4 regions of the Leisingera sp. MMG026 genome follow, and region 2 is predicted to be linked to each of the others. Evidence: riboswitches for the same ligand, from Rfam matches in the RefSeq annotation. Region 2 holds a riboswitch; each other region holds the start of a gene.

Region 1 (7,396 bases), on a different contig from region 2:
CCAATGATTGAGGCGATTGGAAGTATCGTAACTGCAGGCGCTGCGATCATCGCAGCTTGGGCTGCGATGAACGGCCTAAGTACATGGAAGAAAGAACGTGATGCAGACTTCGCGAAAGCACTGGCAGCGGAAATGTATCGCTACAGGCAATCTTTGCATGCTATACGGTTGCCGTTTCTGACCCCCACGGATCTTGAATTCTTTGAAGCGGGAAAAGAGCCCCAACAAGTTGATCGTATGGTTCGCCGTTATCGGTGGCGGCGTTCACGAGAAGTACTGAATGACGTCAATGCTCTTCTTGCAGAAGCTGAACTTAGATGGCCATCTGACATAGCCAGCGCTTTTGAACCTGTGAAAAAGATAGAACGAGAGCTTGCGAACGATGTGACGAGGTATGGGGTGCTAGAAAGCCGGTATGGTGCGTTATGTGACAAGCAAAGGGCCGGACAAAATTCAGACGAAAAGTGGACCAAAGAGTTTGACAAAGACGCTAAAGAGCGCTGCGAGCTTGAGGGCAAGCTGAACGACTCTTTTAATGACGATGATGCATTTCGTATTTGTATTGATGCTGCGTTTGTTCCAATGAACACTTTGCTGAGGACGAAGATTTAATGCGGTTGACGTCTTTCTCCGCGGCGAAGCCGCGACGCGCCCGACCCGCCCCCCAGGGCGGGCGCGTTCCGCACCCACCCTCGGGCCGGGCGCATCGCTTGTGTGATACGGATAGGAGGACAGCATGAAACGCCTCATCCAGCATGGCCTGATGTTCGGCAATCTCTTCCATGTGGCCTCGCCCGCGCTGGTGGAGCGCTACAATCGCGCGCTGAAGCATCTGACCGGCAAGACCACGCAGCTCACCGATTTCCACGTCGATATCTCGGGCTACTCACCAGAAATCGGAGATGAGCTGGGGGATGATCACTATCTGAACCATGCGGGCGTAAACCGGCAGTTCATTCTGCTGTCCACCGAGCAGAAGCGCTGCCCGCTGCTTCACGTGAAATTCTCCACCAGCCGGGACATTCTGCGCCGGTTTATCGAGGTCAATGAACGCCAGCTGTTTGCGCTGACGGCGACGGATGCGGTGGCAGGCGAGCTGGTGAATTCGGTGTTTGAGGTGCCCTCTCCGGCCAAGCTGTTCGACATCCGGCAGGTGCGGATCGAGGCGGATACCACCAAGGGTACCCTGCGCCATGCGGATCATCTGGCGGAGCTGGTGGAGCGGTTCAAAACGCATGAGGATGCCTGGTTTGACGATGCGCTGATCGGGGAGATGATTGCGACGGCGGAGAAGACCGGCGATGTGACCCGCAATCCGGTGCATCTGGAACATGAGGTCTTTGAGCAGTCGAACTTCTGGACTGCGCATTTCGGCGGGCTTTATGTGTTTCAGGACGTTGAGCACCCGGCGGTGATTGCCAGCGGAGCGAAGCCCGAGGACGTGCCGCTGGCCCGCGTGTTTGATCTGAGCGAGCGCAATGCGATTGCCAAGTTTCTGGAACTGAACGGGCTGGCAGAGCCGGTGATCCGGTCGCGCGGCGTCGATGGCGCGGCGATCCTGCGGCAGAAAATGGGGTTCCTGGCGGTGAGCGTGCTGACCGGGAAGGGCCGGGACCTCACTGGCCTGTCGCGGTCGGACCTGCGGCGGATGGCGGCGCGGCATGCGGATGAGCTGCCGGCGGAGTTCGAGGGGCTGGCGGCGCTGGTGCGCTGGGCCGAGGGGGGCGGCAAATGGCCGAAGATCCGCTCGGACCATCCGGCCTATTTCTATTCCCTGCGGGCGTCGGACACGGCCCAGCGTGACTTGGTGAATATGCTGCTGGCGGAGCTGTGCCCGCATGACTTCCGGCAGATGTTCATCTGCCACAAGGAAGAATTCTACCGCCAGTACCGGGGCTGGCCGGAGACGAAAAAGGCCTATGCGGCTGAGTTCCTGGCGCGGGAGTATGCGGTGGACAAGGCCGGCGCGCGCGCCGCGCTGTTCGGGCATGAGCCGGATATGCAGGGCCGTCTGCCCAAGCTGCCGCGAGTGCAGCGCAAGGGGATGGTCGATCGGGTCGGCCCCTGGGGCGCGGTCAGCCGGGTAAGGGACCGCTGAATGTTCGGTTTTTTTCGCCTGATCCTGATCTTGCTGGTGGTGCTGACCGTGGCCTATGGCACGGTGTCGCTTTATTCGCGTGAGGTGCGGCGGGCGAAACTGAAACGCCGCTGGAAAGAGAAGGGGTTGACCGGCGACCGCTCCGCCTTCATCCAGCGGGGGCTGAAACAATACGACCGCTCGTTCCGGCGCAAGCTGATCCTGCTGGTCTATATCATTCCACTGGGGGCGCTGGCGTTTCTGGTCTATGTCATTAACTTCATGTGAGGTGCAGCAGATGCGTTTCATCAAATGGGCTTTCCTGATCACCATCTGGGTGCTGTTCGGGGCCTTTCTGCATTATACGCTGCCGCAGTACGATGTGGTGCGGATCGTCAATACCTACGAGGAGCGGCAGGAGCTGAACGACTGGACGAGGGTTTTCTGGTCGCAGCCGGATGACCAGTCGGCGGAGCTGATCAACCGCGATGTGCAGTTCATCCAGGCGGTGCGCCCCAATGGCCGCAATATCGTGTACCGGAATGAGGATACCGGCTGGAATTGGCCGCCCTATTTCAAGTTCGATACGGCCAATCTGTATACGGATGCCAATGACAGTATCTCAACCAAGGCGAACCCGGAATGGGTGGCGGTGATGCACTACGGCTGGCGCAATGAATTCCTGTCGGTCTTTCCCAACGCGGTGACGATCAACCCGGTTGCGGGACCGGAGGACAAGCCAACCAACTGGTTCACGATCATTGTTCTGGTGCTTCTGGCGGCGGTATTCTGGGCCGTCTATGTGCGCTGGCGCCGCTTCCGCCGGGCGCGGATCGATCCGATGGTCGAGAATGTCGAAGACAGCCTGTATGCCGCCGGCGATGCGCTTGCCGAGCGCAGGGGGCGGTTCCGGCGCTGGCTGGACAGCTGGAAGTCGAAGTGACGAGAGGGGCCGCGGACCGGGCGGCTCTGAAACATGCAAACGGATGCGCGGGCCTGAACGGGCCCGCTTTTTTTTACTCGATACGGTCGAGGACCCAGTCCAGCGCCGGGGTGAAATCGCCAGCCGAAAGCGCCCCGCGTGGTGCCGCGGCGGCAGCAAAGGCGAAACCGTGTGTGTAATCCACCAGCAGGCAGAGAATGGTGCGGGCCTCTGCGCCAGATAGGTCTGCGGCGGTGATTTCCGCCTCGATCAGCCGGGTCAGCCCGGTCAGGGAGGGGCCGATCTGGGCCGGGTTTTCCAGGATGCACTTTGCAAGCTCCGGATGCTTGGTCACCTGGGCGCAATAGCGGGTCATCAGATCGCGCAGCCGCAGTTTGGGCGTTGCCGCTTCTGACGGGGTGTCTGAACCTGCAAACGCAATGGCGACGAGGGATGCAATCATCTCGTCCTTGGTTCCGGCGTGATGGGCAACGGCCATCGGGGTGACGCCAAGCGCCTTTGCCAGTGCTTTGAATGTGAGGGCCTTGCTGCCGCCCTCATCGAGCAGCTGCAGGGCCGTTTTCAGCACATCATCCTTGCTGAGGGTCCGGCTGCCCCTGGGCGGGCGGCCCATGCGCGGGGGCATTGGTCAGGCTACCCGGAACGTGGTCTGGACCATGCCGGTGGGCAGGATGCGGGAGCTTGCCGCCTGGAGGTCGATGTCCCGGTCCAGGCTGCCGAACAGCGGAATGCCGCTGCCGATCAGAATCGGGACCGTTGTGATGGTCAGATCGGCGATAAGCCCCTGGCGCAGGAAGGACTGCACCATCCGTCCGCCGTCGATATAGGCGCGGGTCCAGCCCTCTTCTTGCAGCTCCTGCATAAGGTCTGCGGGCGCGGCGGTGCTGAGGCGCACCTTGTCCTTCAGCTCCTCGGGAATGTCCTGTTCGGTCAGGCTGCTGCTGAGGACCACAACAGGTTTGCTGTAGGGCCATTGGCCGAACCCGAGCAGGGTGCGGAACGATCCGGTTCCCATGACCAGCCCGTCGACGCTGTCCATGAAGGCGGCAAAGCCGCCATCGTCATCTTCGGCAACAGGCTGTTTGTGCAGCCAATCCAGAGAATGGTCCTGGCGGGCCACAAAGCCGTCGAGGCTGGTGGCGATGAAGACGTGGCCGGTGGTCATCGGGTTCTCCTGTGCATGCGTTTAATTATACAGCATATAATTAAGCGCATGCCGCGTTCCAAGGGGCTGGCGCAAGATTCACTGCGTGCGAATCGATTCGGTGGGATCAGCCGCGGGTAACCGCATGAAAGATAAGCGCTTGCCGCAAACGGGCTGGCGGATGCCGGTTTGAGTTTCTGGACATCCCTGTCCCGCCCGGCGCGGCAAACCTGCATGTCTTATTCCGGTTTCGCCGGGTCGGTTTTGTTTCCGATGGCGGGAAATTTTTCGGGCAATACCGCAGATAGCAAGGTGCCGTCCTTCGGGGCGGAGAATTGGGAAGCTGGTGAAACTCCGGCACTGCCCCCGCAACGGTGACCCCGGGCAAGGCATGGCAAACAACCACTGAAGCCAATGGCTTCGGGAAGGTGCCAGGCCCCGCCGCCAAAGCGGCCCCGGGACAGTCCGGAAACCAGCCTTGCCATGAAAACGTCAACCGCGGACGGCGGCGGGGCGGTTGCGGCGCGTGTCCGCAATCCCTTTGCCTATGCCTGCACCCAAGCCAACACGCCGCGGGGATGCGGCAGAGGAGAGAAGCAGATGCTTCACGACAGCGAAATTCTGGCCAAGCTGATGGCGCGGCAGAAAAACTATTCTCTGGAACAGGCGTTCTACACCGATCCGGGTGTTTTGGATCTGGACATGCGGCAGATCTTCTACCGCGAGTGGCTGTTTGCCATTCCCGCCTGCGAAGTGCCGAAACCGGGCAATTATGTGACCCATCAGGTGGGGGCCTATAACGTCATTATCGTGCGCGGCACTGATGGCGAAGTGCGTGCTTTCCACAACGCCTGCCGCCACCGCGGTTCGGTTGTGTGCAAGGCGAAAAAGGGCAATTCGCCCAAGCTGGTCTGCCCTTACCACCAGTGGACCTACGAGCTGGACGGCAAACTGCTGTGGGCGCGTGACATGGGGCCGGATTTCGATGCCTCGAAACACGGGCTGAAGCCGGTGCATTGCCGCGACCTGGCCGGGCTGATCTACATCTGCCTGGCGGATGAGGCGCCGGACTTCGACGCCTTCGCCGACGTCGCCCGCCCCTACCTGGAGCCGCATGATCTGGGCAATGCCAAGGTGGCCTTTGAAAGCTCGATCATCGAGAACGGCAACTGGAAGCTGGTCTGGGAGAACAACCGCGAGTGCTACCACTGCGGCGGCAACCACCCGTCGCTGTGCCGGACCTTCCCCGAGGACCCTTCGGTCACTGGCGTAGAGGGCGGCGAGACCCCGCCGCATCTGCAAAAGCACTTTGACCGGATTGAAGCGGCAGGTTGCCCGGCGCAGTTCCGCATGGATGCGCGCGGCCAGCACCGGCTGGCGCGGATGCCGCTGAATGAGGGCGCGGAAAGCTACACCATGGACGGCAAGGCGGCAGTGGCCAAGCCGCTGGGCCGGGTGCCCTTTGCTGATGCCGGCACGCTGCTGAAGTTCCACTATCCGACCACCTGGAACCACTTCCTGCCGGATCACTCCCTCGTGTTCCGGGTCACTCCGATCAGCCCGACCGAAACCGAAGTCACTACCAAATGGCTGGTGCACAAGGATGCGGTCGAGGGCCAGGATTACGACATCAAGCGCCTGACCGAGGTCTGGATGGCGACCAATGACGAGGATCGCATTGTGGTCGAAGACAACCAGCAAGGCATCAACTCCCCCGCCTATGAACCCGGTCCCTATTCCGAGGTGCAGGAAAGCGGCGTCATCCAGTTCTCCAACTGGTATGCTGAACACCTGACCCGCGCGCTGACCGGCCGCCATCTGATTGCGGCGGAGTAAGATTATGGGATTGCAGGCCAATTTTGAGACATTGGACGAAACCCTGGCGTGGAAGGACGACGAGATGCTGGAATGCGTCTCGGTTGTTCCGGAAGCGCCGAACACCGCCACCTTCAGCTTCCGCGCGCCGTCGGGCGCGTGGTTCAAGTACCAGCCGGGCCAGTTCCTGACGCTGGAGCTGCCGGTGCCGGAAGGGACAGTCTGGCGCACCTACACCATCAGCTCGTCGCCCTCGCGGCCCTTGTCGATCTCGGTAACGGTCAAGGCCCAGGGCGACAGCATCGGCACCCGCTGGATGCTGGACCATCTGCGCCCCGGCAGGATCCTGCGCGCCTCCGGCCCGGCAGGGGTGTTCACCCTGCCAAAGCGCCCGAATGGCAAGTTTCTGTTCATCTCCGCAGGCTCGGGCATCACACCCAGCCTGTCGATGACCCAGTATCTGTTCGACCGCGGCCAGTCGCCCGACATCTGCTTTATCAACTGCGCCAAACGCCCCAGCGAGATCATCGCCCGCCAGCAGCTGGAAAGCATGGCGTCGCGGCTGCCGGGGCTGAAGCTGAACCTGGTGGTGGAAGAGGACGACCCTTATCAGGTCTGGACCGGCTACCGCGGCCAGCTGAACCAGATCATGCTGGGCCTTATCGCGCAGGATTACCTGGAGCGCGAGGTCTATTGCTGCGGGCCGGAACCCTTCATGCAGGCGGTGCGCGACATGCTCAACGGCCTGGGCTTTGACATGGAGAACTACAACCAGGAGAGCTTTGGCGCGCCGGTTGAAACAGCCGCTGATGTGCCCGAGATCGACGATGTGGTGCCGGAGGAAACTGCTGCCGCCGAGATCAGCTTTGCGGCTTCCGGTGTTATGGCAACCTGCACCGAAACAGATACGGTGCTGGCGGTGGCCAAGGCCTCGGGTCTCAACATTCCGTCGGGCTGCACCTTCGGAATCTGCGGCACCTGCAAGGTCAAGAAAACCGCAGGCGAGGTGCATATGGTCCACAACGGCGGCATTTCGGAGGAAGACGTGGAGGCCGGTTTCATCCTGGCCTGCTGCTCCAACCCGATTGGCCGGGTTGAGGTCGATATCTGATGAAAACGGGCGCGCGCCGGATCTGGTGCGCGCCCTTGTTTTCGGGGCCTGATCAGGCTTCCAGTGCCAGCTTGTGCACATGGATTTCGTTGATCGGATGGCTCTCGGCGCCGATAACTCCGGGGCGGGCGTGGCGGTAGAGCGAGCGCCAGTAGGGCTGGATCACGGTGCCGTCGTCGCGCATGAACTGCTCGATCTTTTCCATGTGGCCGCGGCGGACATCGGCGTCGGCAATGGCCGAGGCGGCCTCCAGCATGGTATCGAACTCGGCGCTGGCAAGGCCGGTTTCATTCCAGGCCACCCCGG
Region 2 (7,396 bases):
CCGCCGGCCGCGGCCTGTCGGTCACATTAGCCGAAATGAACGACCTTGCCTCCGCCACCTCCTCGGCCTCGACCAAACTGTTCCACGGCGGTTTGCGCTATCTGGAATACTTTGAATTCCGCCTGGTGCGTGAGGCGCTGATCGAACGCGAGGTGCTGCTGAAAGCAATGCCGCATATCTCCTGGCCGATGCGCTTTGTGCTGCCGTTCCACAAGGACATGCGGTTTGACAGCGAAACACCGACGTCCAAGCTGCTGACGACCTTCATGCCCTGGATGAAGGGTCGCCGCCCCGCATGGCTGATCCGGCTGGGGCTGTTTCTGTATGACTCCTTGGGCAAACGCGGCATCCTGCCCGGCACCGCGAAACTGGACCTGTCGCACGATCCCGCAGGCAGGCCGCTGAAGGACAAGTTTCAGACCGCGTTCGAATACTCCGACTGCTGGATCGAAGACGCCCGCCTGGTGGTACTGAACGCCCGCGATGCGCAGGCCCGCGGTGCCGAAATCCTGACCCGGACCGAGGTAGTTTCAGCCGAACGCCTTGCAGACCATTGGGTGATCCGCACCAAGGATCACGCCAGCGGCGCCGAGCAGCAGCACCGTGCAAAAATGCTGGTCAACGCCGGCGGGCCGTGGGTGGCCGACGTGCTGCACCAGAAACTGGGCCAGAACAGCCGCGAAAACGTCCGCCTGGTGCGCGGCAGCCATATCGTGGTGCCGAAATTGTTCGACCATGGCTGCTGCTACTTTTTCCAGGGCACCGACGGGCGGATCATCTTTGCGATTCCATACGAGACGGATTTCACCCTGATCGGCACAACGGACGCCGACCATCCCGATCCGGAAACCAAACCGCACTGCACCGAGGCCGAGCAGGACTATCTGGTTGATTTCGCATCGCAATACTTCGAACAGCCGCTCAGCCGCGAAGACATCGTCTGGACCTATTCCGGCGTGCGCCCGCTCTATGACGACGGCGCCAGCTCGGCCACTGCGGCCACCCGCGAATATGTGCTGACGCTGGACCGCGCGCAGGCGCCGCTGCTGAATGTCTTTGGCGGCAAGATCACCACCTACCGCAAGCTGGCCGAGGCCGCGCTGGCGAAAATCGGCGATGTGTTCCCGCAAGTGCCGTCTGACTGGACCGCAGGCGTGGCCCTGCCCGGTGGTGATTTTGCAGTGGCGGATGTTGAGACGCTGAAAACGAAACTGGCGGCAGACTATCCGTTCCTGACGCCCTATTGGACCGCCCGGATGATCCGCGCTTACGGCACCGAAGCCTGGGACGTGCTCGGGGACGCCAAATCCGCCGGTGATCTGGGGCGGGATTTTGGCGCAACCATCACCGCGCAGGAACTCGACTGGGCGATAGCCCGCGAATGGGTGCGGTCAGGCGACGACTACCTGTGGCGGCGCACCAAGCTGGGCCTGCGGCTGGACAAGGCGCAGCGCGCGGCAGTGGATGCCTATATCAGCAAGAAAGCCGCCAGGCTGGCGGCTTAGAGCTAAGGGACGGGCCAACCCGAAGGGAGGCGCAATCGCGCCGCCCCGTGGGGGCGGGTTGGCGCGGCCCGGCCTATCGGCCGGGCGGGACATTCTGAAAGCGTCTTAAAACTCCACGCCCTTCTGCGCCTTCACACCGGCGCGGAACGGGTGTTTGACCTGCCCCATCTCGGTCACCAGATCGGCAATCTCGATCAGCTCTTCCTTGGCGTTGCGCCCGGTCAGCACCACATGAGTCATCGGCGGCTTCTGCTCCACCAGGAACTCCAGCACTTCTTCGAGGTCCAGATAGTCATAGCGCAGCGCAATGTTGATCTCGTCCAGCAGCACCATGGTGTTGCGCTCATCCAGAATCATCTCCTTGGCCTTTTCCCAGCCCTTCTGCGCGGCGGCAATGTCGCGGGCCTTGTCCTGGGTCTCCCAGGTAAAGCCTTCGCCCATTGCGTAGAACTGGCACCGATCGCTGAAATTCTCCTCGATCAATGTCCGCTCGCCGGTCTGCCAGGCGCCCTTAATGAACTGCACCACAGCGGACGGCATCCCATGCGCGATGCAGCGCATGATCATCCCGAACCCCGACGAAGATTTGCCCTTGCCCGGCCCGGTGTGGACGATAATCAGGCCCTTTTCGCCCTCCTTGGTCTTCATCATCCGGTCGCGCGCGGCCTTTTTCTTGGCCATCTTGGACGTATGACGGGCGGCTTCTTCTTCTGAGATGCCGGTTTCAGACTTTTCGCTCATTGGGGCTCTCCAGCTGTTTGACCCATGTCTTGACAAAGAAGGGCACGATAGCGCAAGGGGGTTCAGCTGGTTCCTGTGAAAACAGGCGAAGAGGGAATGTGAAGGCTTTCGGGCCGAAGCACAGCCGCCCCCGCGACCGTGACCGGATGAGGCCGCCATGCCACTGGGTGATCCCCGGGAAGGCAGGATGGCCGGCAAGGCGCACGCCTTGGCATCCGCAAGCCGGGAGACCTGCCAGCGAAGGAGAGATCAACGGGCAGACGGGGTGTTCTGCGACCGGGTAAGGGGCTCGCACGACTGGCCCCTTTTCGGCCATCCCGCACGCCCTGCCGCGACAGGAGACGCGCCAATGGCTGACGACATGGCAGGCCAATCTGCCAGCACCCCGGGACCGGTCACCCTGACCGTTTGCCTCACCTGCCGCCGCGAGGGCGCCGACCCCGAGGCAGCACGCCCCGGCGCCATCCTGCATGCAGCCTTGGAAGAAGCCGGAATGCCCGAAGGCGTCCGTCTGCGTGGCGTCGAATGCCTGTCGTCGTGCAAGCGCGGCTGCGCTGTTGCGCTGATCGGCGGCGAAGAACGCTGGACTTATGTCTACGGCGACCTCGACCCGGACCAGCATGTCCCCGAAATTCTGGAAGGTGCTGCGGCTTATGCCGGCACCGCTGATGGCGTCGTGCCGTGGCGCCAGCGCCCGCAGACCTTCCGCAAACAATCCGTTGCCCGCATCCCGCCGGCCAAGTTCTTCTCCGAGGAGTAATCATGAGCGATCTCAACAAGATCCCCGTCACCGTCATCACCGGTTTTCTGGGCGCAGGCAAGACCACGCTGATCCGCCACCTGATGCAGAACCCGCAGGGTAAGCGCCTGGCCGTGGTGGTGAACGAATTCGGCACTGCCGGCGTGGACGGCGACATCCTGAAATCCTGCGCCGATGACAACTGCCCGGCGGAAAACATCATGGAGCTGGCCAACGGCTGCATCTGCTGCACCGTGGCCGATGACTTCATCCCCACCATCGAACAGCTGATGGCCCTGCCCGAAAAACCCGACCATATCGTGATTGAGACCTCCGGCCTAGCCCTGCCGAAACCGCTCTTGAAAGCGTTTGACTGGCCCGCCATCCGCTCCCGCATCACCGTCGACGGCGTAATTGCCCTGGCGGACGCCGAGGCGGTCGCCAAAGGCCAGTTCGCCCCCGATCTGGACGCCGTGCAGGCCCAGCGCGAGGCGGATGACAGCATCGACCACGAAACCCCGCTCAGCGAAGTCTTCGAGGATCAGATCTCCTGCGCTGACATCGTGCTGTTGTCCAAGGCCGATCTGGCCGGCGACGCAGGCGTCGAGAAGGCCCGTGCCGTGATCGAGGCCGAGGCACCCCGCAAGCTGCCGATCCTGCCGATGAGCGAAGGCGTCATCGATCCGCGCATCATCCTGGGTCTGGGTGCTGCTGCCGAAGACGATCTGGACGCCCGCCCCAGCCACCACGACGGCCACCACGACCACGAGCATGACGATTTTGAAAGCATCGTTGTCGAAATGGGCGAAGTCTCCGACCCCGAAGCGCTGCAGAATGCCATCGTGAAACTCGCCCGCGAGCGCAACATCCTGCGCGTCAAAGGCTATGTCGCGGTGGAAGGAAAACCGATGCGGATGCTGGTTCAGGCCGTGGGCGAGCGCCTGCGCGCCCAATACGATCAGCCCTGGGGCGCGCAGCCGCGCAAGACCGCCCTGGTGGTCATCGCCGAGCATGACGATATCGACGCTCCGGCCATCCGCGCCGCACTGGGGGCCTGAAGCTGATGCCCCAAGGCGAAACTTTAAAGGTTTCGCCCGGCGGCAACGCCGGGCAGCGCCCGACCTCCCCGTTTTGCCGGAGGCAAACCTTTGGTTTGACGGGGGGGCGCTTCGCTTCCTCCCGAGGCCGGGCACTGCCCTCTGCTCTTCTTTCCGAAAGGGCCTGACCCATGCACGTCGTCTTCCGCGAAAGCCACGGCCTTGACGAGACCGATACCCCGCAGGATCTCGGGCAGACGCCCGGCGATCTTGTGGTGCTGTCCTTCTCCGACAGCGACCTCGGCGCTTTTGCGGCGGGATGGCACCGCGCGGACGGCGCGCTGCCCTCCTTGCGCGTCGCCAATCTGGTGGCGCTCAAACACCCGCTCTCGGTTGACGTCTATGCAGAACAGACGCTGGAGGGCGCCAAGGGCATCCTGGTCCGCCTAATCGGCGGCGAAAGCTATTGGTCCTACGGGCTTGCCACCCTGCAGGACCTCGCCCGCCGCAAGGGCATTGCCCTGGCGATCCTGCCTGCTGACGGGCGCGAGGATGCCCGGCTGGATGAGCTTTCCACCCTGCCGGTCTCCACCCTGCGCCGCCTTCAGGCGCTGTGCGACGCCGGCGGCGCCGTTGCTGCACAGGCCGCTCTGGCCCAGCTGTCCCTCGCTGCAGGGCTTTATGCCGGCCCGGTTCTGGGCCTCAAATCCATGCCGCAGCATGGCTTTTACGACCCAGCCAAAGGCGTGCTGGCCAACCTTCCGGCACCTGACAAACCGCTGGTTCTGGTCAGCTTCTACCGTTCTTACCTCACCGCCGCCGACACCGCCCCGGTGGATGCGCTGATCGCAGATCTGCGCGCCCGCGGCTATGCTGCCTATGGTCTCTTTGCCGCCAGCCTCAAGGCCCCCGCCGCCGCAGACTGGCTGCGCGAGAGGCTCCCCGAACTGAACCCTGCCGCAATCGTCAACGCCACTGCGTTTTCGGCCCAAGGCACCGACGGCAGCGCCTCGCCGCTTTCAACCACCGGCTGCCCGGTGTTCCAGGTCGCCCTCTCCACCGCCCGCAAGAAAGACTGGGCCGGGGCCGACCGGGGTCTGTCGCCTGCCGACCTCGCAATGCATGTCGTGCTGCCCGAAGTTGACGGCCGCATCTTCGCAGGCGTTGTCAGCTTTAAATCACCAGGCCGGAAAGACCCGGACCTGCAGTATTCCCGTTTTGCCCACCGCGCCGATGCGGACCGCATCAAGGCTGCCGTGGACCGTGTGGAGGGCTGGCTGCGCCTCGCCAATCTGCCGAATGCAGACAAACGCCTCGCCTTGATCCTCTCCACATACCCCGGCCGCGACCACAACCTGGCCCATGCCGTCGGCCTCGACGCGCTGGCCTCCTGCGACGAGATCCTGCGCACGCTGTGGGACCAGGGCTATACCGTGGAGCCGCAAGAGAATACCGGCCTGCGGCTGATGGATGAGACACTCAACGTCCCGCTGGACGACTACAAAACCGCCCTCGCCACCCTGCCGCAAGACCTGCAGAACACTCTGGCAGAGGCCTGGGGCAGCCCGGAAGAAGACGCGGATTGCCGCAACGGCGCCTTTCATTTCAAGGCCCTGCGCGCAGGCAAAGCCCTGATCGCGCTGCAGCCCGAACGCGGCGAGGTAAAGACCCGCGTCGATGATTATCACGATCTCGACCGCACCCCGCGCCACGCCTATGTGGCCTTTTATCTCTGGCTGCGCTCCCAGTCCGATGCGCTCGTCCACATCGGCGCCCATGGCACGCTGGAATGGCTTCCAGGCAAGGCGGTTGCCCTCTCCGGCGCCTGCTGGCCCGAGGTTCTGACCGGCCCGCTGCCTGTCGCCTACCCGTTCATCGTCAACGACCCCGGCGAGGCCGCCCAGGCCAAGCGCCGCATCGGCGCCGTCACCATCGGCCACCTGCCCCCGCCACTGGCACAAACCACCCTGCCTGAGGGCATGGCCCGGCTCGAAAGCCTGCTGGATGAATACTCCACCGCCGACGGCCTTGATCCGGCCCGCCGCGACCGGCTGATCGGCGACATCCGCGCCGAGGCGCAAGGCACCGGCGTCGAGGCTGACCTTGGCCTCACCCCCGGCACCTCCCCCGCCGAGGCGATCACCCGCATCGACGCCTTTGTTTGCGACATCAAGGAAAGCCAGTACGGCGAGGGCCTGCATATCTTCGGCACCGGCCAATGCGGCGCCGAAGAACGCGCAGGGCTGATCACCGCCCTTGATGGCCGGATCGTCACCCCCGGCCCCTCCGGCTCGCCCTTCCGGGGCCGCTCGGACGTGATCCCAACGGGGCGCAACCTCTTTACCACCGACCCGCGGGCGGTGCCGTCGCGGGCGGCGCATGCACAAGGGGTCAAGCTGGCGGAAGAGCTGCTGCGCCGCCACCTTCAGGACCACGGCGACTGGCCCAAGGGGCTGGTGATCGACCTCTGGGGCTCCGCCACCATGCGCACCGCAGGCGAGGAATTCGCCATGGCCCTGCACCTCGCAGGGCTCGCCCCGAAATGGGATGAAAACTCCGAGCGCGTCTCCGGCTTCGAGGTGCTGCCGCTCTCAATGCTGAACCGCCCCCGCATTGATGTGACCCTGCGGGTCTCCGGGTTGTTCCGCGACGTGTTCCCGGGGCTGGCGCAAATGTTCGAAAGTGCCGCCGCCGCGCTGGCGGGCCGCGAGGAGACGCAGGCCGACAACCCCTACCTCACCGAAACCCCGCGCGTTTTCGGCCCCAAGCCGGGCCAGTACGGCCTTTCGATGAACCCGCATCTGGACGACTACACCGACGAGGCCCGCGCTGCCGCAGGCGAGGCCTGGCTCAACGCCTCTTCCCACGCCATCGACGCCAAGGGCGCCATAAGCGACGCCCGCGAGGCACTGGAGACCCGCCTGCAAGGCGCCGACAGCTTTGTGCATTTGCAGGACCTGCCGGAAACCGACCTGCTGGTGGCCTCGGACTATGCCGCGCATGAGGCGGGCTTTGCCGCCGCAATGGCCCGCATCGGCCAGAAGGCGCCCGCTCTCTACCACATGGACGCGACCCGCCCGGACAAGCCGCAGGCGCGCAGCTTGGGCGAAGAGATTGCCCGCGTCACCCGCGCCCGCGCCGCCAACCCGGACTGGGCCACTTCGATGATGAACCACGGTTTCCGCGGTGCGGCAGAGGTTGCGGCAACTCTCGACCACATGGCGGCCTTTGCCCATTTGGCGCAGGTGGTGCAGCCGCATCTGTTTGACCTCTATTTCGAGGCAACGCTGGGCCGCGATGATCTGGTCGACTTTATGGAGCGCGAAAACCCCGAAGCCCTCGCCGCCATGCGCGACCGCTTCCGCGCCCTGTTC
Region 3 (7,396 bases), on a different contig from region 2:
GGGTGCGGCAGACATGCCCAAGGCCTGGATGCAGCATTTCATCCGGCCTGGCCTGCAAGCGTTTGAGGCATTACTTACCAGCTTCAGCCAGTCGCCCTTTTGCATTGGAAAAACCCCGGGGCTCGCCGATATCTGCCTGATGCCGCAGCTTTACAATGCACGCCGCTGGGAAGTGGACTTTTCGGACCTGCCACGGATCTGCGCCGTGGAAACAGCCTGCGCGGCGCACCCTGCTTTTGCCACGGCGCACCCGGATCAACTCCGCTGACCAGCCACGCCGCATGTTGCACCGGCATAAATATGCAACAGAACGAGGCGTTGGCGGGTGTCTGCGTGCGCCAGGGGCGCAGGCAGGACAGGCGCACATCGGGTGCAGCATTTCAAATTAAGCAATCTTCCCGCAGGGCTAGCCGGTTTTCGCGGCACCTGCCGCTTGCGTAAACTGGAGGGGCTTCAAGTTGCTATTCAAGCCATTCAGCGAACATTGGCGACGCAGTGGCGATAAGCATCAATTAATTCAGTTGAAAGAAGGTCAGCATCTTCTTCCTGCATGCCGTATCCAATGACAGAAGCTCGAATGATCTTGCGGCCAGCCCATTCGCCATGTGTCGGGTAAACTTTGCCATTTCCCTGAACACGCCGCAGGACCTGCATAGTGAGCTTGTCGCCATCCGCCCCGTCGCCGCAGCAAATCGCAACCTGGTTGCTGTGGATCCGGTTCAGGACTGTTAAGCCGGGCTCGTTTGACACCGTTCGGGCAATCCGCTCCGCGAGGCGGCAATGGTGCGCTACAAGTTCGCGAACACCAGCCCGGCCGAGATGCCGCAGTATCGCATAGCTAGGGACACCTCTTGCCCGCCGGGATAACTCAGGCGTTGAATCACTTGGCTCCCAATGCTCAGTGGTCTCAGGCAGATAGGCGCCACGGGCAGACATCGACGCAACGAGCGGCGCACGGTCGCGTACTATAACCATGCCGGCATCGAAAGGTGCGTTAAGCCACTTGTGCAGGTCGATTGCCCAGCTGTCCGCTTCGCCGACCCCCTCCAGCCGATTTGCAAGCTCGGGCACTGCAGCGAGCCATAGCCCGAACGCTCCATCGACATGAACCCAGCCCTTCTTCTCGCGTACCATTGGGATCAATTCGTCAAACGGATCGAAGGCGCCAGTGTTTATTTGACCTGCCTGCAGGATCACAAGCGGCGGTTTGCTGCACCGGTTTATTGCTGCCCGAAATGCGTCCGGCTTAATCCTCCCTTCGCTGTCGGCAGCTACAGTTTGTGTGCGGCTTGCTCCAAATCCGGCGTAGCGCAGGGCTGCAAATGGCGCAGAATGTGCGTCTTGCCCGATCAGAACCGGAATCTCCGGTGCCCCGAAAAGCCCATCAGCTTCGACATCCCAACCCTGAGCGGCCAGCAGCGCATGGCGTGCCGCCATAATGCCAGCCATGTTTGCAACCGTACCGCCGGTCACCAATCCGGCTCCGCTTTCGGCAGGCAGCGACAGCAATTCAATAACCCAGTTGCAGACGGCGCGCTCCATACCCGTGATTGCTGGTGTCTCAAAGGATGAACCCGCGTTTTGCCCCCAGGCTGACACTAAGAAATCAGCAGCTACACCAACGGGATGCGACGCACCAAGGACATAGCCGAAGAAGGTCGGGGCTGCCATTTTGTGCAGCCCGCCGTCAGCCTGCTGCACGATATCCTCGATAACCTTACTCTCCGGCACCCCTGTTTCAGCAAGAGGCCCCAGGAAGCGGTTTGCAGCTTCGCCAAGTTCCAAGCTGGGGCGGGCCAGCCCCTGAGGCAGATCCTCGCGAAAAGCCTTCGCCGCTCTGTATGCTGTTTCTAAAGCTACCGCTTGCCCATCACTCAAGCCACGCCGAACACGATCCATCTCACATATCCCTCCTACTTTTTAACAACACGTCGAAAAGTAGCACGGATTCCGAGTTCCCTTGAGCGACCAATGCCATTTTGGCAATGCGGCCGGTCGTGGCGGATTGGAGAACCCGCCAGCTGCCTGCCGCCCAGCCTGGAGCGAGGGACGGGTTGTTGGGCAGGGGCTTTTTCGGGTGCCGGTTCATGTTTGGGCCATTCGTGTTCGATTAGCCGCACGTCCTAAGCCCGTATAAGCTCGCGGCCCTTCAAGCGATATCCTCCAGGAGCAATCTGTTTACGGAATTCCTGGTCATGGCTGACCAGAAGGATTGCCTGATCAAGCCCTTTCAGGATCCCGGCCAGCCGCGCGTAGTTGTCCGGGTCCAGTGCGTTGGTCGGCTCATCCAGAATAAGCACTGCCGGCTCCATGGCCAGCACCGTGGCCAGTGTCACCAGCCTCTTCTCGCCGCCCGACAGTTTGTGGGTCACCCGGTCGCGCAGATGCATCAGCTCCAGGCGGGTCAGCACGCTGTCAACAATTGCCAAGGCATCCTGTTTGGATTTGCCCAGGTTGAGCGGACCAAAGGCCACATCCTCGGCCACGGTCGGGCAGAAGAGCTGGTCGTCGGCGTCCTGAAACACAAAGCCCACGCGGCGGCGCATCTCGTGAAAATCCGCTTCCGCCATGCAAGGCTTGCCAAAGGCGGTGACGGTGCCGCTGGCGGGAACAAGCAGCCCCATAATGATTTTCAGCAGTGTCGATTTTCCGGCGCCGTTGGGCCCGGAAATCGACAACCGTTCACCAGCGTTGAGCCGCATCGAGGCGCCTTCCAGCACCGGATCAAGCCCCGGGTAGGCAAAGTGGATATTGTTCAAATCAAGAAGCGGCATAGGCGGCCTCCGCCCAGATCAGGGCAGCAAGTGCGGCGGACAACGCCGCGGCAAACAGCAGGTCGGACCGGTTGAAACGAAAATCCTCCAGCAGGATGATGCGGCCGGAGAACCCCCGGCATTTCATCGCCGCCAGAATGCGCTCCGACCGTTCGATGGAGCGCACCAGCATCATGCCAACCAGGTAGCCGTAGCTGCGGTAGGTGTGCCAATTGGTGCCGGGGCGGAAGCCGCGCAGCTTCATCGAGGTGCGCAGGCGCTGGTATTCCTCGCGCAGAACGTCGATGTATCGGATGGTGAACATCATCAGGTGCACCAGCCGCTCTGGCATCTTGAGGGCAAAGAGCGCGTGGCCCATGGTTACCGGCTCCATCGAACCCACCAGTGTCATAACCGCAAGGATCACCGCATTGGCGGTAAGGGCAATCTCGGTTGCACGCCACAGGCCTTCCCAGCTGGCCTCCAGCCCCCAAATGGACAGGGCCGGGGTTCCCGGCACTGTAAACGGCAGCAGCACCAGCATGAAGATGATGAAACTGTCCATCATCGCCATCCGTTTCAGCGTTTTCCGGGGCGGCAGGCCAGAGAAGGCCAGCAACCACATCGACAGGCCGAGAGCGGCCGCCAGAACCCAAAGATTGCTGAGCGAGACAACCACCACCGCATAGGCGGCCGTCATCACGATGCGCATCCGCGGGTCAATTGCTGTGACCTTGGCGTGGAAGGTGCCGAAACCGCCGAGCGGTTTTTCCTCGCTCGTCAGAACATAGGTCATGCGCTGCTGCCGATCTTGCGGCGTGCCGCAATGTAGAAGCCCAGCCCGAACAGGCCGCAGATATAGCCGATGCCGCCAAGCACGGATTGAAAGTCCGACTTGTTCTTGAACGCTGTCAGCTCCTGCCGGAGCGGGCGCAGTTCATTGCGCATCATGGTGGCAAGCTCGGAGCGGGTTTGATCGGAGAGGCCCGCGGACCCTGCCGCCGCCGGCGCTGCAGAAGTGTCCGGGGCAGCAGCCGCTGAAACTGCTGCCGCGCCCGGGCTTTGCCCAATGATCTGCGCGACTTCCGCACCGTCCATCATCATCTCGGCCACGTGGCCAGCACCCAGATCGCCGCGGAAGATATGTGTCACAGGCTCCGACGGGGTGAACAGGAAAAAGCCGTCACCGTCGGTTCTGGACTCTCCCAGCTTGCTGCCGGCCGCGTCAAAGATCTCAATCAGCAGGTCCGCGGCCATGTCACCGTTGGAAAAGCCCACTTCGCCTTCAATGTCGGAACCGGACGGAAAGACAGCTGAGATAACATTGTGTGCCATCACCGGGAGCGGCGCCAGCAGTGCAAGGATCAGAATGCAGGAGCGGATCATGCAAGGCTTCCTTTTGTGTCGAAAAACAGCTCGGGCTTCACACGCCGCGCCAGGAAAATGGCAGCACCGGACAAAAGCGCTTCGATGATCACCACCGGGATATGGGAAAAGAACACCAGTTTCGCTGCCAGGACAAACTCATCGCCGGACAACATCAGCGAGACTGCAACAGCAAGTGTTGTGGCAGCAATGGCCGCGCCGCCGCCGATACCGCCCCAGATGGCGCCCTGCAGAGGCGAGCCGCGGGCCACCAGCGGTCGGAAAATCAGCCCGACCAGAACTGCAGGCAGGGCGATGTTCACGGCGTTCACGCCCAGCACGGTCAGCCCGCCAAAGCCAAAGAACACCGCCTGCAGCAAGAGGCCGACAAACAGGGCCGGAAAGGCCGCCCAGCCCAGAACCAGCCCCGCAAGCCCGTTCAGGATCAGGTGAACCGAACTCGGCCCGATCGGGACATGGATCAGGGAGGCCACAAAGAAACTGGCCGAAAGAACCCCCGCCGCCGGAATACGTTCCAGCGGCAGGCTCCGCAGCCCCATGGCGATACCGCCGACGGCGGCAACCGCGCCGCCGATCACAACCGGATTCGACAATGCGCCGTCTACGATATGCATGGTGCTATTCTCACTTCAGCTCTTCAGCGTGGATCCACAACACAGCGTCCTGGCTGAGTTCCTTGCCGTCATGCTCAGTCGCCGGGCCGGAGCCGAGAGCAGCAAAGCCCCAGTGGCCCGCTTTCGGAATGCCAAAGGAAAAGACGCCATTCTGGTCTGCAATCGCAACGATGGCGCCGCCGGACATCGGCTGAACCGTCGGGTTGGTTGTGGAAAAGGCCGCAAGGTCAGGCTCTGATGCCATGAATTCAACCTCGATTTCGGCACCAGGAACCGGCTTGCCATCCGCCAGCACCTGACCTGAGAAGGTAGAGCCGACAATGACGTTATAGGGCTTGTTCAACGGCAGGATCTCGGTTTCCAGGCCCACCGGCTGATCCCAATCGGTGGGCAGGGTGTTGCGGTTCAGCACGACTTTGGAAATCTGCTGAATATAGATGTCTTCGCTTTCCTCATAATAGGGCGCGGGCACAGTCACCACCACATAGTCGCCCGAGCGCTTGACCGGAACCGACGCCCTGTAGGCGGCGGCTTCGTTCTCCGCGCCCTTGAATGTGGCCGGTTCCAAGCGGTCCGAAAGATCAACCTTTTCGCCCTTGTGAACCATAAAAAATTCTTCAGGTTTGCCCATGTCCATCACATGGCCGTTTTCCAGCGGGTGCCAGAACACCAGCCCCATCGGCACATCGCCGGGCTTCCCGATCAGCACGTTTTCAGTGTAGTTCAGCTGGAAATGCGCCGATGCGGTGACCGGCAGGGATATGGCCAGAGCTGCAGCCAGATAATTCAGTTTCATTTCGTCCTCATTCGACGACACAGGCGCACCTGCAATCAGGAATGAACAACGGGGAGAGTGGCACGGAGAAGCCTGAACGGCAGCCGCGCCAGACGCGCACCCCGGCGTCCGGTGGAAAAGGGCAGACACTCCGCTAGCGAAGTCTTTGCCCTGTGTCCGGCAGGTCTCCTGACTCGCGGGTCTTGGTTCGGCTGGCCTTCCCGGGAAAGATCCCAGTGGCATGTTCAGCGTCACTCACCGCTCACAGTTGCGGGGGCAGTCACGGATTTGGTCCCTAATGGGTACGCCGCACCGTGTTCCCTATTTCTTCCGCTGCGCATTGAAACACTCGCGGAACCGGTCACACTTGCTGAATGGCAAAACCATTTTACTGAGTCAAGCTTCCCGTCTTCTGTTCAATTGCCGAATGAGTGGACCTGTCGCGGTTTGATGCCGCCCCTTTGATAGCATTTACTGCACCAAAGGAGACGAAGTATGGGCACGAAACGGACGGACGAATTCCGAGCTGATGCGGTGCTCATAGCGCTGACCAGCGCACTTACACGCAAGCAGGTTGCTGATGATCTTGATGTTGGCCTGTCAACGTTTGACAAATGGATCACGGCACACCGAGACACCGGTGTAGTGTCGAAGGAGGATTTGAGCCTTGCCAAAGAGAATGATCGGCTTCGGCGCGAGAACCGCATTCATAAGGAGGAAAGGGAAATCTTAAAAAAGGCCACGGTGTTCTTCGCGAGCCAAAAGCCGTGAGGTTTAAGTTCATTGAAGAACACCGAAATCAGTTTCCAACAGCACGCTTGTGTAAGGTAATGGACGTGAGTGCGCGTGGTTTGCGTGCATTCCGCAGCCGCCCTGCCAGTCGCAGGCAGAGATCTGATCTGGTGACATTGGCCCACATCAAGGAGCAATCGCGTGTCAGCCTGGGCAGCTATGGTCGGCCACGCATGACTGAAGAGCTGAAGGAGATCGGCCTGAATGTTGGGCATCGGCGTGTGGGCAGATTGATGCGACAGAACGGCATATCCATTGTTAGGACCCGCAAACACAAGGCCACGACGGATAGCGACCACAAGTTCAACATCGCACCCAATCTGCTGGATCGGAACTTCATTGCCGACCAACCAAACCAAAAAGTGGGCTGGCGATATCAGTTACGTCTGGACCCGTGAGGGTTGGCTATACCTCGCTGTCATCCTGGACCTGCATTCTCGGCGGGTCATCGGTTGGGCCATCAGCAATCGGATGAAGCGGGACTTGGCGATCCGGGCGCTGAACATGGCTATAGCCTTCAGATCACCGCCTATGGGCTGCATTCATCATACGGATCGTGGATCGCAATACTGTGCTCATGACTATCAGAAAATCCTGCGACAACACGGGTTCAGCGTGTCCCCCTCTCATGCATGTAAACATGCACTGCCGGGGCAGTGGATGAGCGGCAAAGGAAATTGCTATGACAATGCGGCCGTCGAGACCTTCTTCAAGACGATCAAGGCAGAGCTGATCTGGCGAAGGTCATGGCCAACGCGACGGACAGCGGAGATGGCGATCTTTAACTACATAAACGGCCTCTACAATCCGCGCCGACGGCACTCTGCCTTAGGCTGGAAAAGCCCAGTCGCGTTCGAACGGAAAGTGGCTTAAACGAGCACCTGGGGCGGCACGAAACCGCGACAGGTCCAGAGTCACTGCGCGCATTGGTGGAGCGGATCGTGCTGACGCCTGCGTCGGCGGGCGCTGGCCTGGATCTGACGCTGGAGGGGGATCTGGCCGGTCTCTTGCGGCTTGCGGCGGGTGCGGAAGGCGCGGACACGAAGAAGGCTTCGGACAGTAGATCCGAAGCCTTT
Region 4 (7,396 bases), on a different contig from region 2:
CGCCGGCAGGATGCCAGGCTCCGCTGCGATGCTCCAGATCCAGCCTCAGAACACCCAGATGCGAGCCATGCGCACCGGGCATCACGACGGGCTTGGCAAAAGGATGCGCGGGATTCGGCAGCGTCAGATGCGTGTGGCCGCCCACAACGGCATCAATTTCCGGCAGTGCGGCAAGCTGCTCCAGCTCATTTTCGCCGCGGCCCGCTCCGGCATTGCTGTCAATTCCGGTATGCGCCAGCGCCAGCACCAGATCGCAGCCCTGGGCCCTCAGCTGCCGGGCCTGGGCCGCGGCGGTTTCAACGATGCCGCCCGCGGCGAGTTGCTGCTGCAACGCCTTGCCGCACCAGATCAGGGTCTGCGGCGGCAGCACCGAAAACAAACCGATCCGGACCGGTGGCAAACCGGGACAGCCAGGCACCGCCCGCTCCAGCACCGCCCAGGGCACAAACGGCAGCCGAAGATCAGGCTGCCGCGCCGTCAGGCTTGAGCACAGCACCGGACATGGCACGTCTTTCAGGACGCCTGCCAGCGCCTCCAGGCCGAAATCAAAGTCATGATTGCCAAGACCAACGGCATCATATTCCAAAAACCGGAATGCGCGCGCCAGAGGATGGGGGCCTTTGGCGCCCGGCACGATGTCCCCCAGCGGCGACCCCTGGAAGCCGTCGCCGTTATCGACCAGAAGGCAGGCCGCGCCCAGGCGGTCAGCCTCAGCCCGTGCGCGGTTGATCAAGGTGGCAGCGCGGGACAGGCCGATGGCCCCGTCCGGGCGGTCGGCATAATAATCATGGCTCAGCAGATTGCAGTGCAGGTCCGTAGTGGCCAGCACGTGCAGCAGCCCGGTGGTGGTCCGGGAGTGCGAGGCGCGCGCCCCGCTTGTCATGTCCGATATTCCGCTGACACCGCCTGCTGCTGCTCCTTCCCGCACCGTTTGGTGCCGTTCTTGGTTTGCGGCTATTTGAATCAGCGTTTTAACGATTTGCAAAGAACCCTTTTTATTGCATTTGATTTTTTCCTGCTGCCGAGGCTTCAAACGGGCCGGCACGCCCTGTCCAGCAGTGAAAAGCCGCAATTCCCGCCCGGCAGGTGTGGCGGTGCAGTGACAGCCAAGCGCAGATCGCTGCCGATTGCTGGAAACGCCTGCGGCACACTGCCATGGATGGCGCTATTTCATCCATGGCACCCGAAAAACCGCAGCCAGCCAAAGGAGAGCCGCAATGAAACACGCAGAACAAGTGACTTTCGGCGGCGGCGGGCTGGAGCGGGCGGCCCATCTGCGCTTGGATACCGCTGCGCTGGAAGCGGCCTGGAACAGCGCGGAGGCGCAGGTGCTGCTGATGTGGCGCGGCAAGCCGCTGACCCGGCGCGAAAGGGATGCGGATCTGCCCTGCGGGCTGGGCTGGACCGATCCGGTGCATCCGCTGGCCGCTGACTGCAAGGATGCCGCATTGTTTCTTGGCCTGGCACCTGGCGGTGCGCCGTGTTTTGCCTGCGATATCAGCGGCTGGCAGCCCGAAGGCCTGGATCAGGAGGCGCTCAGCAGTTTTGCCGATGCCAGCGAGCAGCAGCACCCTGATCTGCCCGCGTCCCATGCCTTTGCCGAGCTGCGCCGGGTGATGACCTGCCTCACACCGCTGGAGGCGGAACTGGCCACCACCGCCAAGGCGCTGCTGGCCTGGCACCGCAGCCACCGGTTTTGCGCAGCTTGCGGCGCGCCCAGCGATTTGGCGCAGGCCGGCTGGCAGCGCATCTGCCCCGCCTGCAAGGCACCGCATTTCCCGCGCACCGACCCGGTGGTGATCATGCTGATCACCCATGGCGATGCTGTGCTGATGGGCCGTTCGCCCGGCTGGCCCGAGGGGATGTATTCGCTGCTCGCAGGATTTGTCGAACCGGGTGAGACGCTGGAAGCAGCCGTGCGCCGCGAAACATTTGAAGAAACCGGCGTGCAGGTCGGGCCGGTCAGCTACCTGTCCAGCCAGCCTTGGGCCTTTCCGATGTCGCTGATGTTCGGCTGCGCGGGCGAGGCGCTGAGCACGGACATCACCATCGACCCGGCTGAGATCGAAGACGCGCTGTGGGTCAGCCGCCAGGAGATGATGACGGTCTTTGCAGGCGAACACCCGGTTCTAAAGCCGTCACGTCAGGGAGCAATTGCGCATTTTCTGCTCCGAAACTGGCTTGCGGACACGCTGGACTAAAGCGCATATTGCAAAAAACAGCGCGGCAGCACGGCGGCGCAACTGAAGCAGGCGAGCATGGAATTTCAAAGCAAAGAAGATATCGAAGCCCCGATTGCCGACGTCTTTGGCGCGATCTCCGATTTCAGCCTGCTGGAGCGCTCGGCCCTGCGGCGCGGCATCGACGTAGAGCGGACTGGCGATACCGCGCATCCTGAAAACGGCCTGGCCTGGGATATCGGCTTTCGGTTTCGCGGCAAACAGCGCGACATCCGGCTGACACTGGCGTCTTATACCCCGGTCACCGGGTTGGCGCTGACCGGCAGCGGCAGCGGCCTGGACGGCCAACTGGAGATCGAGCTGCTGGCGCTGTCGCCGCGGCGGACCCGGATGTCGGTGCAATTGAAACTGGCGCCCACCACCCTGACCGGCCGGCTGCTGGTGCAATCGCTGAAACTGGCCCGCAGCAACCTCACCCGCCGGTTCAAGCTGCGGCTGGCCGACTATGCCCGGATCACCGAAGAACGGCTGAACCGCTCCGCCTGACTCCAAGGTTTGGGGGAAGCCGTGCTATTGCGGCGGCAGCAGCCGCGGCCACAGGTCGGCGTTGGCGCGGGCAAAGGCGCCCAGATGGCCAATCTTCTGCACGCCCGCCTCCTGCGGCACCAGCACCGTCCGGCACTGCGGCACATCGCCAAAGACGTCCCCCAGCCGCCAAACGGCCGCAGGCGGCACAACGTCGTCATCCGCCATCGCATACAGATCCACCGGCACGCCGGCGTCTGCCCATTTGGGCCGCGGCAAGGCCGAGCCGGTTTCCGGCAGGTAGCTGCCCGGCGTGGTGCACCAGCGCCGCCACTGCCAGTACACCCCGGCGGGCAAATCGGCCCCGAACCCCACCGCGCGCCCGGGCAGATACCCCAAGGCACGGACCAATGGCGGCACATGGCCGAACCAGAAAGCCAGCGCCAGCGCGCGGTAGGGCCAGGGATGATCGTGGTGATGCACCAAGCCGCCCGCAACCACGATCATGCGGGCGACGTCCTTCAGGCCATCCTGCAGGGGCATCAGCATTGCCCCCAGCGAATGGCCGATCACCCACAACGGCACGCCCGCATAGTGCCGTTGCAGTTCGGCCCGGGCAGCCGGCTGATCTTCCAGCGCCCATTGAGCCATTGTCGCATCGGAACGGCGCGGATGGCCCCGCGCCGAGTCTCCGAAATCCCGGTAGTCATAGGTCAGGCAGGCCACCTGCTGCTCTGCTGCCAGCCAGCGTGCGAAATGCCGGTAATAGCGCTGCGGCACCCCGGTTGCGCCATTCAGCACCACTGCTGCCCGCGCCTGCCCCGCCGGGTGGTACAGCCGCCCAGCCAGCAAGTGGGTGCCGGATGCAAACTGCAGTTCTTCCTCGCGGATAACCGCGGTATGTCCTGCGCTTTTATCCAGCATGGCAACCTCCTGAGTCGATTGGCCTAGACCGATTGGTCCAATCCATCTCTGGACCAATCGGTCCAATGCTGTCAAGCTGCCGCCATGAATGACGTGACGACAGCCAAGGCGGGCGGAACCAGCCCGCCCCCGACCCGCGAGCGGCTGATCCGCGCCGCTGCCGGCCTGTTCCGCAACAAGGGCTACAGCGGCACCGGACTGGCGGAATTACTGGCAGAGGCGGGGGCGCCCAAGGGCTCGCTCTACCACCATTTCCCCAGTGGCAAATCCGACCTGGCCCTGGCCGCGGCGGACTGGGCGTCAGGGCAGATGCTGCTGCTGATCGAGGCGTCTTTCACCCCGGCGCCCACCTTCCGGGAGGGGGCCAAGACGGTTTGCTACAAACTGGCGAAACTGTTTGACAAGCAAGGAAAATGGAGCGGCTGCCCGGTCTCTGCCACCCTGTTCGAAGGGCCGGAGAACGAGGCGTTCCACCAGCACGCCGCGCATCTGTTCGAGGGCTGGATTACTGAAACCACCCGCCACGCCCGCCGCCTGGGCCTGCCCGAACCTGAGGCCCGCGCGGCGGCGGAGAATTTCTATATCCTGCTGCAGGGCGGCTGGCAGCTGGCACGGGTGCGGCGGGACTCGGACTTGATCCGCGGGCTGTATTTGCAGATGCAGAAAAACGATTGACGACTCAGGCGTCCTGCCGCTACCGCTTGTGGCGATGGTTCCCGAGCCACAGAATCTTGTGTCCGGGATGAAAAGGGAACACGGTACGGCCCGCGCAAGCTGGCCAAGTCCGAGACTGCCCCCGCAACTGTAAGCGGCGAGCGACCCCGATAGAGCCACTGGCCCTCAATACGAGGCCGGGAAGGATCGGGAAAGCGACGACCCGCAAGTCAGGAGACCTGCCATCGGACGTGTAACTCGAACCCGGGCGGGGTGTCCGGACAGGGTCTGATGGCTGCGGCGGCTGTGATCCGTCTTTCATCCGGTCTCTTGTCCCCCAAACCCCCGTGCCACGCGCGGAGGGCGCAGATATGATGTGGACCGACAAGACGCATTTCTATGCGGCAACAGATTGCAAGTATTTGGGGCGCCCCTGCCCCGCGGCAGAGCGGATGATCGCCAAACTGGCCGAAGCGATGACCAAGGCCAAGCCGCTGACCCAGGAGGATTTTGAGATCACCGGCACCACCGCGCTGGACGGCTGCCCGCGCAACTGCCCGGCGCAGTTTGCCGCCAGCCATGACCGGATCCGGCTGTATTGCGGCGTCGGTGAAGAGGCGCCGCGCGAGGGGCTTGACCGCTTTGCCGATGCCATCCTCAGCCGCGACGGTACCGGTTTTGCCGCGTCCAAGCTGGACACCCGCCCCTGCGCGCTGATGGAGGCGCTGCCGAAAACCGCCGAAGCACGGCAGGCGGAACAGATGCTGGCGCTTTAGTTGAATACCTGAAGAGTGCTGTCCGGCTTATCGGCCGGGCGGTGCAGTATCTCATTGCGGTGCGCCTCTGGCGGCTGCTCTACGGTGAACAGGCCCAGTGCAATTGGTCCTTGGTTTCCACCGCACAGGGCCGTACCGCCCGCAGCCGGGCCAGCGCCTGCGCCGGGGCTTCGCCGCATTCGATCATCAGCCGCAGCACCGCCATGCCGGACCGCCCGCAGCCGCCCCTGCAATGCACCAGCACCCGGCCGCCGCCGCCCAGTGCTTGCCGTGCAGACCGGCTGGCCGCCGTCCATTTCGCCGCCACAGCGGGCGGCGGCACCTGGAAATCCGGCACCGGCAGATGCAGCCAGCGGCAGGCCATGCTTTGAATATCAATCCCCAGCCGCGGCACATCTGCGGCTGCGTGCTCGGCCTCGGTGGTCATTGAGATGACCAGACCCGGTTGCCACTGATAGATCTGGATCAGGTCATTGCGGTAATCGCCTCCCGCACCGGGCAGCGGGCATAGCGCCAGAATACCGCCGCCTGCTGACAGCGCGTGGATGGTCAGGCCTGCCGGCGCCGCGCCGTCCGGCGCCGCAGGTTCCGGTATATCCTCAGTTCGCATACCGCCTCCTTAGCCGCTGCGTTCCTGCATTTCCCCCGCAGTCCCCTGCCTTTGCAGCCTAGCGGTTAAGCAGGCAATCCCAAAGCTCTTTTGCGGCCCCGGACCAGCCCAACGGCGGTGGACGAACGGGCTGCGCTTCAATACCCTGCGCGCAACGCGGAGCACCCCGCATCCCGAATCCGGCACGAGACATCATGAACGATACCCCCAGCGGCACCTCCGGCGCATCCGGCCAATCCCAATACCAGGTTCTGGCCCGCAAGTACCGGCCCGAAACCTTTGCCGATCTGGTGGGGCAGGACGCCATGGTGCGGACGCTGAAAAACGCCTTTGCCGCTGACCGGATTGCCCAGGCTTTTATTATGACCGGCATCCGCGGCACCGGTAAAACCACCACTGCGCGGATCATCGCCAAGGGCATGAACTGCATCGGTGCAGACGGCCAGGGCGGCCCCACCACCGATCCGTGCGGCCAATGCGAGCATTGCACCGCGATCATGGAAGGCCGCCATGTCGACGTGATGGAGATGGACGCGGCCTCGCGCACCGGCGTGAATGACATCCGCGAGATCATCGACAGCGTGCAGTACCGCGCCGCCTCGGCCCGCTACAAGATCTACATTATCGACGAAGTCCACATGCTGTCGACCAGCGCCTTCAACGCGCTGCTGAAGACGCTGGAGGAACCGCCCGCGCATGTGAAGTTCATCTTTGCCACGACTGAGATCCGCAAGGTGCCGGTGACCGTGCTGTCGCGCTGCCAGCGGTTTGATTTGCGCCGGATCGAGCCGGAGGTGATGATTGCGCTCTTGCGGAAGATCGCCACCGCCGAGGGCGCCGAAATTGCCGAAGACGCGCTGGCGTTGATCACCCGCGCCGCCGAAGGTTCCGCCCGCGACGCTACCTCGCTGCTGGATCAGGCGATTTCCCATGGCGCCGGTGAAACCTCTGCCGATCAGGTCCGCGCCATGCTGGGTCTGGCCGACCGCGGCCGGGTGCTGGACCTGATGGACATGATCCTGCGCGGCGATGCGGCGGCCGCGCTCACTGAACTCAGCGGCCAGTATGCCGAAGGCGCCGACCCGCTGGCGGTATTGCGCGATCTGGCCGAGATCACCCATTGGGTCTCGGTGGTGAAAATCACGCCGGATGCGGCGGAAGACCCCACCGTCAGCCCGGATGAACGTGCCCGCGGCAAGGCGATGGCGGATGCGCTGGCGATGCGCGTCCTTACCCGGATGTGGCAGATGCTGCTGAAGGCGCTGGAGGAAGTCGCCGCGGCACCAAACGCTATGATGGCCGCCGAGATGGCGGTGATCCGCCTGACCCATGTGGCCGACCTGCCCAGCCCCGAAGAACTGATCCGCAAGCTGAAGGACACCCCGCCTCCGCCGCCGAATGGCCCCGGCGGCGGTGCGCCGATGCAGGGCATGGGCGCTCCGGCTTTAGGCGGCAGCGGCGGCGCTTCCGGTCATGGCGGCCAAACTGGTCCCGCAGGCGGCGCGCCAGTGGCACATGGCGGCGGCGGCACTATGGCGGCACTGGCGCCGCAGGTCAGCTCAGCACTGGCGCGCTATCCGTCCTTTGAACATGTGGTCGAGCTGATCCGCACCAATCGCGACGTGAAATTGCTGGTCGAGGTCGAGGGCGGCGTGCGTCTGGTCTCCTACCAGCCGGGACGGATCGAATTCACCCCGTCCTCGCAAGCGCCGCGCGACCTGGCGGCC

The links. Region 2 has a riboswitch for cobalamin ahead of L1069_RS13350 (DUF1636 domain-containing protein). Riboswitches for the same ligand answer to the same signal wherever they lie in the genome.
Region 1: linked by a shared signal. The riboswitch ahead of L1069_RS13605 (aromatic ring-hydroxylating dioxygenase subunit alpha) and the one ahead of L1069_RS13350 (DUF1636 domain-containing protein) in region 2 are both predicted to bind cobalamin.
Region 3: linked by a shared signal. The riboswitch ahead of L1069_RS12520 (DUF4198 domain-containing protein) and the one ahead of L1069_RS13350 (DUF1636 domain-containing protein) in region 2 are both predicted to bind cobalamin.
Region 4: linked by a shared signal. The riboswitch ahead of L1069_RS16715 (hypothetical protein) and the one ahead of L1069_RS13350 (DUF1636 domain-containing protein) in region 2 are both predicted to bind cobalamin.

Annotation. Positions count from the first base shown of each region.
Region 1 is NZ_JAKFZM010000022.1:39,347-46,742, reverse strand. Features, by position in the region: gene L1069_RS13635 (hypothetical protein) at 1-612, shown strand, start outside; gene L1069_RS13630 (DUF6638 family protein) at 737-2,098, shown strand; gene L1069_RS13625 (hypothetical protein) at 2,099-2,365, shown strand; gene L1069_RS13620 (DUF1523 family protein) at 2,376-3,020, shown strand; gene L1069_RS13615 (TetR/AcrR family transcriptional regulator) at 3,094-3,645, opposite strand; gene L1069_RS13610 (dihydrofolate reductase family protein) at 3,649-4,185, opposite strand; cobalamin riboswitch at 4,458-4,660, shown strand; gene L1069_RS13605 (aromatic ring-hydroxylating dioxygenase subunit alpha) at 4,765-6,000, shown strand; gene L1069_RS13600 (hybrid-cluster NAD(P)-dependent oxidoreductase) at 6,005-7,090, shown strand; partial or broken gene L1069_RS13595 (ABC transporter substrate-binding protein) at 7,143-7,396, opposite strand, start outside.
Region 2 is NZ_JAKFZM010000021.1:68,212-75,607, forward strand. Features, by position in the region: gene glpD (glycerol-3-phosphate dehydrogenase) at 1-1,505, shown strand, start outside; gene cobO (cob(I)yrinic acid a,c-diamide adenosyltransferase) at 1,611-2,246, opposite strand; cobalamin riboswitch at 2,297-2,500, shown strand; gene L1069_RS13350 (DUF1636 domain-containing protein) at 2,596-3,006, shown strand; gene cobW (cobalamin biosynthesis protein CobW) at 3,009-4,043, shown strand; gene cobN (cobaltochelatase subunit CobN) at 4,214-7,396, shown strand, end outside.
Region 3 is NZ_JAKFZM010000019.1:90,357-97,752, forward strand. Features, by position in the region: gene maiA (maleylacetoacetate isomerase) at 1-268, shown strand, start outside; gene L1069_RS12495 (aminotransferase class V-fold PLP-dependent enzyme) at 475-1,899, opposite strand; gene L1069_RS12500 (ABC transporter ATP-binding protein) at 2,124-2,774, opposite strand; gene cbiQ (cobalt ECF transporter T component CbiQ) at 2,761-3,549, opposite strand; gene L1069_RS12510 (cobalt ABC transporter permease) at 3,546-4,139, opposite strand; gene cbiM (cobalt transporter CbiM) at 4,136-4,753, opposite strand; gene L1069_RS12520 (DUF4198 domain-containing protein) at 4,764-5,549, opposite strand; cobalamin riboswitch at 5,690-5,905, opposite strand; partial or broken gene L1069_RS12525 (IS3 family transposase) at 6,024-7,193, shown strand.
Region 4 is NZ_JAKFZM010000032.1:28,176-35,571, reverse strand. Features, by position in the region: gene L1069_RS16740 (5'-nucleotidase C-terminal domain-containing protein) at 1-883, opposite strand, end outside; gene nudC (NAD(+) diphosphatase) at 1,218-2,201, shown strand; gene L1069_RS16730 (SRPBCC family protein) at 2,259-2,726, shown strand; gene L1069_RS16725 (alpha/beta hydrolase) at 2,751-3,629, opposite strand; gene L1069_RS16720 (TetR/AcrR family transcriptional regulator) at 3,714-4,304, shown strand; cobalamin riboswitch at 4,323-4,545, shown strand; gene L1069_RS16715 (hypothetical protein) at 4,655-5,059, shown strand; gene L1069_RS16710 (protein-tyrosine phosphatase family protein) at 5,139-5,669, opposite strand; gene L1069_RS16705 (DNA polymerase III subunit gamma/tau) at 5,864-7,396, shown strand, end outside.